Regions from separate parts of the Micromonospora halotolerans genome, predicted to be linked through region 1. Evidence: riboswitches for the same ligand, from Rfam matches in the RefSeq annotation. Region 1 holds a riboswitch; the other holds the start of a gene.
What was found. Region 1 has a riboswitch for cyclic di-AMP ahead of RMN56_RS01675 (C39 family peptidase). Riboswitches for the same ligand answer to the same signal wherever they lie in the genome.

Region 1 (5,403 bases):
GCGCTGCTGGTGGGGGCGGGCTGCGGCGCGGTCGGCCTCGACCTGGCCCGGCGCCGGTTCCGGCCGCCGGCCGGCGGCGGCCCGGTGGGCCGGGCGCTGCGCCGGCACCAGCCCGAGTTCCTGCTCTACTTCTCCGCCCCGCCCGGCTCCGAGTACCAGGTCACCATGTGGCTGCCCTACCTGGAGCGGATCGGCCGGCCGTTCCTGGTGCTGCTGCGCGAGCCCGAGTTCCTCCCGACGGTGGCCGCGGCCACCAGCGCGCCCGTGGTCTTCTGCCCCACGCTGAAGACCATGGACGAGGCGCTGGTGCCGAGCCTGCGGGCGGCCTTCTACGTCAACCACGGCGCGAAGAACAGCCACTGCATCCGCTTCGCGCAGCTCACCCACGTGCAGCTGCACCACGGCGACAGCGACAAGGCGCCCAGCGCCAACCCGGTCTCGGCGATCTTCGACAAGATCTTCGTGGCCGGGCCGGCGGCCATCGAGCGGTACGCCCGGGCCGGCGTGGAGATCCCCGCCGAGAAGTTCGTCGTGGTGGGCCGGCCCCAGGTGGAGGCGATCGAGGTACGCCGGGAGCCGGTCACCGGGCTCGCCCACCCGACCGTGCTGTACACCCCCACCTGGACCGGGCACCACGCCGACGCCGACTACTGCTCGCTGCCGGTGGCCGAGACGCTGATCCGCCGGCTGCTCGACCGGGGGGCCACGGTGATCCTGCGGGCGCACCCGTACACCACCCAGAACCCGGCCTCGGCCCGGCAGTTGGCCCGCCTCACCGAGCTGCTCGCCGCCGACCGGGCCCGGACCGGGCGGGCGCACCTGTGGGGCGCGGCGGCCGCCCGCGAGCTGACCCTGACCGAGTGCGTCAACCGGGCCGACGCCCTGGTCTCGGACGTCTCCGGGGTGATCTCCGACTGGCTCTACTCGGGCAAGCCATACGCGGTCACCGACATGGGCGTCGACGGGGACGACTTCGTCGCGCGGTTCCCGCTGGCCGGCTCCGGCTACGTGCTGCGCCGGGACATGTCCAACGTGGACGAGGTGCTGACCGGGCTGCTGGACACCGACCCGAAGGCGGCGGCGCGCTGGGCCACCCGGGCCCGCTACCTGGGCGACTTCCCGGCCGAGTCGTACGCCGAGGTCTTCCTCGACGCCGCCCGCCGGCAGCTCGCGCCGGTCCCGACCGCGCCCGCCCCGCGCGACGGCTCCCCGGTCCCCTCCCCCGCCGCCTGACCCGACGGTCAGAGGTACGCGTCGAGCAGGGCGAGCACCGCCGCGGGGTCCTCGACGTGCGCGTTGTGGCCCAGGCCGGGCAGGGTGGCGACCGGGACGCCCAGTTCCTTGAGCTGCGCGTCGGTCACCATCGGGTCCTGCTCCCCGCGGGCCAGCAGCACGGGGACGTCGACGGCGGCGAGCAGCGCCGGCAGCCGGGGCTCCCCCACCGCGAAGGCGGCCGGATCCATGGCCAGCCGCCACCGGCCGTCCTCCCGGCGCAACCCCGCCTCCACCACGGGGTGGTCGGGGGCGAACAGCCCGGCCAGCCCGGAGACCCGCAGGTAGCGGCGGGCCGCCTCGTCCCGGGTGGCGAACCAGGTCACCGGACGGGCGGCCAGCTCGCTGGTCTTCTCCAGGTCGGCCGGGGACCAGACGGCCTTGATGCCGAGCCCGACCACCGCGTCGACCGGCAGCCGCCGCGACCGCGCGGCCAGCGCCAGCGCCACCACCCCGCCGAGCGAGTGGCCGAGCAGCACGAGCCGGTCCCGGGGGCCGAGCCGCTCGGCCACCGGGCCGAACCCCTCGACCACCCGCCGGGCCAGGGCCTCGAAGGAGTATTCCGGCAGCGGAGACGACCAGCCGTGCCCGGCCAGGTCGGGGGCGAGCCAGCGCCCCGCCCAGTGGCGCTCCAGCAGCGGCGCCCACGGCAGCCACACCTCACCGGTGGCGCCCATGCCGTGCAGCAGCAGCTGGCGGGTACCCGTCGTGTCGCCCATAGGGCGCAGTGTGCCACCGGACGGACACGACGCGCGAGAGCGGCCGGCACGACGACGTCGGGCACCGGCTCGGTGGAGCCGGTGCCCGACGGGGAAGGGTGCGATCAGGCGGAGTAGCCGCGGGTGGCCGCCCAGTTCGCCAGGTCGATGGTGCTGACCCAGTACGCGGGCAGCGCCGGGTTCGCCGAGTCGGCGATCCGGACGGTCCGGCCGTCGTTCTTGTAGCCGACCACGGCGATGTAGTGGCCGCCCGGGAACGAGTGCCAGCCGCCGTCGGTGTCGGTGGCGTCGCCGGCCACGTTGACCACCACGCCCCGGCCATCGGTGATCGCCTTGACCACGTCCGCCTGGAGCTGGTCCATCTCGGCCGGGCTCGCCGAGCCGCCGAACATGTGGGTCCGGTACGGGTTGCCCTTGACCATCTGGTTCAGGCCGCGGGTGGTGTCCTCGGCCGAGTTGGTGCCGCTCTCGGTGGTGCCGAGCGGGCCGGCCATCGCTTCCTGGGTGGTCTCGACGCCGCTCGCGCTGAGCGCGTTCCGCACCGCGGCCGGGCCGCAGTTCCAGTACTGGGTCTGCGCCTGGTACTCGTAGTCGAGGACCTTGGTCGACGGCGGCTTCGGCTTCGCCTTCCGGGTGGTGTCCGGGTCGGTGGTGGCCTTGGCGGCGGCCTTCGCGACCAACGGCGACGCGCTCGGCGAGGCGGACGGCGACGGGATGGCGACCCGGGCCTCGCCCCGGCTGGCGACCTCACCGAGCCGCGAGCCCAGCTCGGCGACCGCGGCGGTGTTCTCCCGGTGGACCGGGGCCTCGTCGGCGGCGGTGAGGGCGGCGCCGGCGCCGCCGGCCAGCACGAGCGCGGCGGCCGAGCCGGCGATGATCTGGTACGGGCGCTCGGTCACGAGACGCCGCAGCTGACGCTTCAGGTGATGCTTCACGGGTTCCTCCACGGGAGCGTGCGCGGCACACACCGGCCCCACGCGCGGAGGAGCTCACGCGCGCTGGCGGGGCGGCGGGTCGCCGCGGAAGGGGAGCGCCCGGGGGCCGGGCGGTCGGGGGGTGGCCGGGTCAGGTCGCCGTCAGGCGAGCGCCGGCACCACGATGCCGTGGAGGCGGGGGGACGAGCGGGGGGTGGTGAGCACGAGGAATGGCACTCCTTCCGTGACCGCCGACCGGGTTAGCTGACGGATTCGGGCGGGAAGTACGCCCTACCGCGAGCCGTGGCCCGCGGATTCACCCCGGTGTTGCTGTGGGTCCCCGGTTCGTGTGAGCACGATTAGGCGGGTCGGCGCGGCGTCGCCTCTTGCGATCGGAAACCGCTCCGGACGCGCCGACACTACCGGTGGGCACTCCTGCTGCCAAGCGCTCCCACCTGCGTAAACCTCGTGCACGACTACGGATACCGGAGCAGTCGTCACTCACTTCACTCAATGGGACGAGCAGTTACGGCGGCACCGCACGGCGGAAAGCGGACATTCGGTGGCGACCGGCGCGGAATTGCGGTCGTCGATCGGCCGCTCTGTCCTCGATGACCGTTTCCGGGATGCCCGTGATCGGGCTCACCACATTTCGGATAACAATTCGGTCGACGTCGCTCCGCCCGGGGCGGCACCGGTCGGGCCCGGCGTGCCGCCGTCCCGGGCGGTGTCCTCGCGAGTGGGTCCGGGTCAGCCGGCACGGGCGGGGCGCCAGCGGGCGCCGGGCACCGCGGCCGGCACCGGGACCGGGAGCCGGGTCGTCGCCGCGTCGTCACGGCCCTCCACCGCCGCGACCGGGTCCTCGGCACGGCCGGGACGGAGCGCGGTGGCCGCCGCGTAGGACTCGGCGGACAGGGTCCGCGCCGCCTCGGCCGCCAGCTCGGCGTCCCGCCAGGCCCGCCGCTCCCGCTCCGCGGCCGCCGCCCAGGCCGCCCGGCGGCTCTCGCGTACCGCTCGGGCCAGGACGATCTCCTGCTCGGCCGGGTGCCGGCGCGGGTCCCACCCGTTGCGGTGGGCCAGCACGTCGGCGAGCTGCCGCGCGCTCAGGTCGCCCCGCCAGTGCGCGGTCATCGCCGCGTGGTGCAGCCAGCGCTCCCGGGCCGCGTACTCGGCCGGGGTGCGCGGGGTGTGCGGCGCGGGCAGGGCCGCCGCGGGGGCCAGGCGGCGGGCGGCGGCCTCGGCCTCGTCGTACGCCCGCCAGGCCCGGTCGGCCTCGTCCTGGGCGGTGAGCCACTGCTCCCGGCGCCGCCGGGCGGTCTGCGCGGCGCCGGCGGCGGCCACCGCCACCTCGTCGGCGTAGCGGCGCAGGTCGGCCCGGCGGGCGGCCGCCTCCACGGCCGGGTCGGGGGCCGGATCGGAAGCGCCGTCCCGCTCCGGGCGGGCGACCAGCACGGCGAGCAGGCCGAGGGCGAGCAGGAGCAGGGCCGACCAGATGGCGGCGGCCTCGGGCACCTCGGTGAGGAAATGGTAGAGAACGGTCTGCGGCATGGTCGGCACCTCACGGGAGAGAACGTGGTGGAGAGGTGTCCGCACGACCGCGCAGGGCGGCGGGCGCGGCGGCAACGGGTGCCGCCGGGCCGCCCGGCGGGCGGGTGCGGGGGTGAGGTTCGGTGCGTGCGGCGGGCGCGGGCCGTCGGCCCGCGGGCGGGGTCAGCGGGCGGGCGGCGCCCGGGAGCCGACGGTGGCCGGGACCAGCCCGGCGAGGGCGAGCGACCGGTCCGCCGCGCGGGTCACGGCCCCGGGCGTCGCCGCCGGCCGGGGCTGACCCGCCGGCAGGGCCGGCGCGTCGACGGCTTGGCCCCGGACGTCCTGCCCGGTGCCGGGGGTGGCGGGGTCGGCTGCGGCCCGGAGCTGCCCGGCGGCGTCGGCGCGCAGGGACAGACCCTCGGCGGAGGCCACCACGGTGGCCGCCACCGGTGCGGTCGCGGGCCCGCCGAGCGGCAACGTGGCCGCGCCGAACGAGCAGGCGACGAGCACGGCCAGCGTGGCCAGCGTCCGGGCGGTCCAGCGCGCCACCCACCACACGGGACAGGTGAGCGCGATCGGCAGCACGGGTACAAACTACCGCCGATGACGCCACATCGCACCGTCGCGCGGGCGTGTCGCGGTGCCGCACCGGGCACTCGGCACCGGCCACGGTGGACAGGCGGCGGGTGCGAGAACCGGGCCGGCGGACGTGCCCGGCTCAGCCCGGGTCGCGCCGTCCGGCGTACTCGACGGGTCTGGTCGGGGTGCCGGGGGCCGCGCGCGGCGCGGGGATCCGCGGCGCCGGCGCCCGGCGGGCCCGGCGCGGCGGGCCGAGGCGGCGCATCAGGGGCATCTCCACCCACCGGTGCAGGGCGGCGGCGAGCAGGAGGTTGACCAGCAGGAAGGCGAGCACCGCGAGCGGGCCCGACCAGCCGCCCAGGCCCGTGCCCCAGTCGCCGGTGAGCCGCAGC
Region 2 (5,403 bases), 3.3 Mb from region 1:
GTCACCGAGCCGAGCCGCTTCGTGCACCGGCAGCTCTGGGTGACCGGCCTGCTCGGCCTCTTCGGCGCGCCCGAGCCCTGGTTCGCCGACAGCACCCCCCAGGTGCTTCCCGGCGCCTGATCGACCTCACCCCTCGCTGATCGAGTCCCGCTCGCCGACCTACCGCCAGCCGGGACCTTCGACCCGTTGCCAGCCCGGCTCCGGTACGGGACGATCGTGCGAATCCACGACGGCGAGGGGGTGCCGCTTGCTCAGCAGCGACAGCTTCAGCTACACCGTGCAGGCCCGGTGCACGAGGGCCCACGCGGTGGCTCTGCTCGGCGACCTGAGTCGGCAGGGTGAGCTGCATCCGCTGATCGTCCGGGTCCGTCAACTGCCGGCCCGTCCCGGGGCGCTGGCCAGCTACGCGATCACCGACCGGCTGGCGCTCGGCCCGCTGCACTTCCCGGTCACCTACCAGGCGGACGTGCTGGTCGCCAACGAGGACGAGGTCGTGACGGTGGCGCGGCAGCAGCCGGCCACCACGGTGCGCAACCACACCCGGCTGCGCGACGAGCCGGACGGGGTGGTGCGCATCGACGTGGAGATCACCCTCTCCGCGCCGGCGCCGCTGTTCGGCTACGCCTTCCGGCAGGCCCGTGCGGCCCACCTCGGCCTGGCCAGCCGGCTCGGCGCCACCCTGGAGGGGCAGGCGTCCTGACCCGGCCACCGGCGGCGGCGCGGCTCAGCCGCGGCGCCCGGCGGACACCGGTCGCCGGACCGTCGGGCGCGCCGGCCGGAGCCGCCCCCACGGCTTGTAGGTGGACAGCACCGTCACGACGAGCAGCAGCGTGCTGGAGACGGTGGGGGCGACCACCAGGTCGACGCGCAGGTGGTCGTCGGCCGCTCCGGCCAGCTCACCGAGGTGCCGGACCCGCGGGGTGAGCAGGAGCAGCACCAGCGTGAGCACCACGGTGGTGACGGCGAACTTCACCAGCACCCAGCGCCAGCGCAGCAGCCCCCACGGGGTGAGCAGCGCGCTGGCGAGCCCGACCAGCCAGACGAGCACGCTCAGCGGGGCGAACAGCCAGGTGACCAGCAGCGCGGCGGCCGGGTAGACCACCTCGGGGTCGGCCCCGCGCAGCCCGGCCACGCCGAGGGCCAGCAGCACCAGGTCGGCGCCGAGCCACCCCAGCGAGGTGACCAGGTGCAGGATGAGCAGGGCCTTGCGCCCGGCGGGGGAGAGTCGAGTCATGCCCCCGATGCTCGGCCGTGGCGGGCGCCGCGTCGTGGGCCGCGCGGCGACACCCGGCCTACGTCGTGGCGCGTAGGCCGGGTGCCGGAGCGCGGATCAGTACACCGACAGGTGCACGTGGTTGGTGTGGTCGCTGGACGGGTCGCCGTTGCCCCCGCTGTACGACTTCCAGCCGCTGCTGGGCAGCCAGATCTGTTTGAACCAGATCACGTAGAGCACGGCGAGCGCGTCGGCGTTGCGGATGAAGTAGGCCGCGAGGTTGTTGCCGTACGTCTTGTCGCCGCCGGTGGCCACGCCGCCGAAGCCGCTCTTCTGCGCGGCGAAGTCGCAGGCCCGCCCCTTCGGGTGCTCGCCCGAGCCGCTGGGCCGGTGGCAGGAGACGTAGCGGGTGAAGCCCGCCGCCTTGGCCTGCTGGAGCGCGTGCAGCGTACGCGGGGTGATGCAGCCGTCGGCCGGGGTCGGGTCGTCGACGCTGCACGACTCCGACGGCCAGGAGCCGTCGGCGTTCCGCTTGGCCGGCTTGGCGTTGGCCGAGGAGGTGCCCTGCACGCTGCCGCCGCCGCTGCTGGACGCCCGGTTGTTCGCCACCTCCAGGGCGCGTTCGGCCTGCTGCTTGCGCTTGGCCATCACCGCGACCTGCTTGCGCTGCTCCTGGATCTCGCCGGTGAGCGCGGTCTGCGTGCGGGTCGCCTTGTCCCTGGTGTCGAGGAGGTCGCGGAGCGCCCGGTCCTCGTGCGCGGCCACCTGCTCCAGGGCCGCGGCGCGGTCCATGAAGCCCTCCGGGCTGGTGCTGCCGAGCAGCGCCGCGGCCGTGCCCAGCCGCCCGGACCGGTACGCCACCCCGGCGATCTCGCCGACCTTCGCGCCGCGCACGGTCAGCTCGGCGTTGACGGTCTTGAGCTGGGCGGTGAGTTGCTGCTGCCGGGTCACCGAGCGGTTCAGCGCGGTGCGTGCGTCCAGCCAGCCCTTGCTGGCCGCGTCGAGCTGGGCGCGCAGCGCGGGGGTGCCGCCCTCGTCGTCGCCGGGCGCGGCGGCGAGCAGGCCGGTCGGGGAAGCGGCCGTGGTCGCCGAGGCGGGGGAGACCGGCGCGGTCACGACGCCGAGGGCGAGCGTCGCGACGAGCAGGGCCGCCAACCGGGCGGCCGTCCGTCGTACAGGTGCCACTGGGGGCATTCACGTGTCCTTCCGTCAACCGCCGACCGGGTTAGCTGACGGGTTCGGGACGGAAGATCCCTACCGCTGACGCGGATGCACCCCACGAACGTGGTTCCCCGGCTCGCCCGTGCGGGCGATTAGGCGCTGGCCACCGCGGGCGCCGCTGGGCGCCGCCCGGCGGGGGCCGCGGTCGAGCCTACCGGCGCTGTGCCGGGGCGGCTCTGCTGGTGGGAGCCGGTGTCCCGGACAAAACCGGCATAGGTGCACAATAACCACTTGGATTTAAGATTGCCCTAATTACCACTCGACTGCGCCGCACGCGCCGGGAGACGCTCCGGGTTCGATCTGCAACGTGGCGTGATCGATGGAGAAGTCCTCGTGCAGGGCGGTACGGGCGGCCGTCAGCACCTCGCCGACCTCGGCGCCGGGGGCCATGGTCAGGTGCGCCGACGCCACCTCCATGCCCGAGGTGAGCGTCCAGACGTGCAGGTCGTGCACCTCGGCGACGCCGGGCACGGCGGCCAGCCGGTCGTGCACGGCGGTCACCTGGAGGTGCTCCGGGGCGGCCTGCACCAGGATCCGGACCGCGGCCCGGCCGAGCCGCCAGGTGCGGGGCAGGATGAACAGCCCGATCGCCACGGCGACCAGCGGGTCGGCCCACCACCAGTCGGTTATCGCGATGACCAGGGCGGCGCCGATCACGCCGAGCGAGCCGAGCAGGTCGCCCAGCACCTCCAGGTACGCCCCGCGCAGGTTGATGCTCTCCTCGGCGCCGGCGCGCAGCAGCGCGAACGCGCCGATGTTGGCGAGCAGGCCGAGCACCGCCACGGCGAGCATCGGCCCGGCGAGCACCTCCGGCGGCTCGCCGAACCGGCGTACCGCCTCGACCAGGACGTAGACGGCCACGGCGCCGAGCAGCACCGCGTTGGCCAGCGCGGCCAGCACCTCCAGCCGGTAGAGCCCGAAGGTGCGCTGCGGGTCGGTGTCGGCGTGCCGGGTGGCGGTGATCGCGGCGAGCGCCATGCCGATGCCGAGGACGTCGGTGAACATGTGCCCGGCGTCGGAGAGCAGGGCCAGCGATCCGGTCGCGAAGGCGGCCACCGCCTCGACCACCATCAGGGCGGTGAGCAGCGCGAAGGCGCCCCAGAGCCGACCACGGTGACGCTGCGCCGCGTTGGCCACCGCGCCGCTGTGGTCATGACCTGCGCCCACGCCCACACCCTCTCGTCCGCCGCCCCGGCCGGGCTCAATCTATGCTCACATCGCTATGTGTGCAAGTGAACGCCGGACGAGGCGCCGTCGTCACCCGACCGGGTCGAGCGTGGTGAGCCGCTGGGTGGCCCGGGAGAGCGCCACGTACAGGGTCCGGACCCCCGACCCCGGATCGGCCCGGATCTCGCTCGGGGCCACCAGCACCACCCCGTCGTACTCCATGCCCTTGGCCTGGAGGCTGGTCACCACCTGGAGCCGGCCGCCCAGGTCGCCCAGCCACCCGGCCACCTCGTCCCGGCGCGGCACCGGCGTGATCACGCCCACCGTGCCCTCGACCTCCGCGAGCAGCGCGCGCGCCGCCGCCGCGGTGGCGTCGGGCAGGTCGGCGGCGGGCACCGTCCGCTCGACGGGGGCCACGCCGGTGGAACGGACCGCGGTGGGCAGCGCCAGATCCGGGTGTACGCGGTGGATCTCCGCGGCCGCCACGGCGAAGATCTCCGCCGAGTTGCGGTAGTTGGTGGTCAGCTCGTACCGGTGGCGGCGGCGCCGGCCCAGCGCCTGGTCCCGGGCCCGGGCCAGCTCCTGCGGGTCGCCGGTCCAGGCGGTCTGCGCCGGGTCGCCCACCACCGTCCAGGAGGCCAGCCGGCCGCGCCGGCCGACCATCCGCCACTGCATCGGCGAGACGTCCTGCGACTCGTCGACGACCACGTGAGCGTAGTCGCGGTAGTCCTCCGGGCGCTCCCGGGCGGCGGCCCGGGCGGCGCGCTGCCGGTCGGCGGCCGTGCTCAGCTCCCGGACGCCGCCGGCCAGCAGGAACGGGTCCCGCTTCTGCCTCGCCCGCTGCACCGGCCGGCCGAGCAGCGCGTCCAGCTCGTCCAGCAGCGCCACGTCGGCGATCGTCAGCCCCTCCCCGTCCAGGCTCCGGTACGCCTCGGTCAGCAGCCGGATCTCGGCACCGGACAGGACGCCCCCGGCGTACCGGCGCAGCCGCTCCGGGCGCGCCAGCCAGCCCAGCACGTGGCGGGGGTGCAGCCGCGGCCACCAGGCCTTGAGGAACTCCCGGAACTCCGGCCGCTCGATGATCTCGTCCTCGAACGCGGGCTGCTCCGGGAGCCGGCCGATCCGCAGCCGGCGGGCCTGCGCCCAGAGCGCGGCGAGGACCGCGTCGAAGGCCGCCCGGCGCACCTCGTTGCGGCGCGCGCCGCGCGACAGCGTCCGGTCCCGGATGGCGTCCAGCTCCGCCCGCTCCAGCCGGAGCAGCTCACCCCGGTAGAGCAGGCGCAGCTCGCCGGGGGAGTCGGGCACCGCGTCCCGGACCGCCCGCTCCAGCACCCGGCGCATCCGCAGCGACCCCTTCACGGCCGCCACCTCGGGCGGGTCCGTCCGGTTCGCCGACACGCCGGGGAAGAGGGAACCCAGCGAGTGCAGGGTGGCCGTCTCCTCGCCGAGCGAAGGGAGCACCGAGGCGATGTACTGGACGAACACGCTCGACGGGCCGACCACCAGGATGCCGCCGCCGGCGTACCGGGCGCGGTCGGAATAGAGCAGGTACGCGGCCCGGTGCAGGGCCACCGCCGTCTTGCCGGTGCCCGGGCCGCCGGAGACGATCGTGACCCCGCTGGCGGGGGACCGGATCGCCTCGTCCTGCTCCCGCTGGATGGTGGCGACGATGTCCCGCATGCCGTGGCCGGTGGCCCGGGACAGGGTGGCCAGCAGCGCGCCGTCGCCGACCACGGCCATCTCCGGCGGCGCCGACTCCGGGTCCAGCAGGTCGTCCTCGATCCGGGTGACCTGCTCCGCGG

Region 2: linked by a shared signal. The riboswitch ahead of RMN56_RS19270 (coiled-coil domain-containing protein) and the one ahead of RMN56_RS01675 (C39 family peptidase) in region 1 are both predicted to bind cyclic di-AMP.

The regions. Positions count from the first base shown of each region.
Region 1 is NZ_CP134876.1:359,982-365,384, forward strand. It holds gene RMN56_RS01665 (CDP-glycerol glycerophosphotransferase family protein) at 1-1,233, shown strand, start outside; gene RMN56_RS01670 (alpha/beta fold hydrolase) at 1,242-1,991, opposite strand; gene RMN56_RS01675 (C39 family peptidase) at 2,096-2,938, opposite strand; cyclic di-AMP (ydaO/yuaA leader) riboswitch at 3,140-3,281, opposite strand; gene RMN56_RS01680 (hypothetical protein) at 3,656-4,453, opposite strand; gene RMN56_RS01685 (hypothetical protein) at 4,616-5,017, opposite strand; gene RMN56_RS01690 (acyltransferase family protein) at 5,151-5,403, opposite strand, start outside.
Region 2 is NZ_CP134876.1:4,044,370-4,049,772, forward strand. It holds gene RMN56_RS19255 (STAS domain-containing protein) at 1-120, shown strand, start outside; gene RMN56_RS19260 (SRPBCC family protein) at 248-700, shown strand; gene RMN56_RS19265 (hypothetical protein) at 725-1,234, opposite strand; gene RMN56_RS19270 (coiled-coil domain-containing protein) at 1,331-2,407, opposite strand; cyclic di-AMP (ydaO/yuaA leader) riboswitch at 2,413-2,543, opposite strand; gene RMN56_RS19275 (cation diffusion facilitator family transporter) at 2,687-3,601, opposite strand; gene RMN56_RS19280 (HelD family protein) at 3,692-5,403, opposite strand, start outside.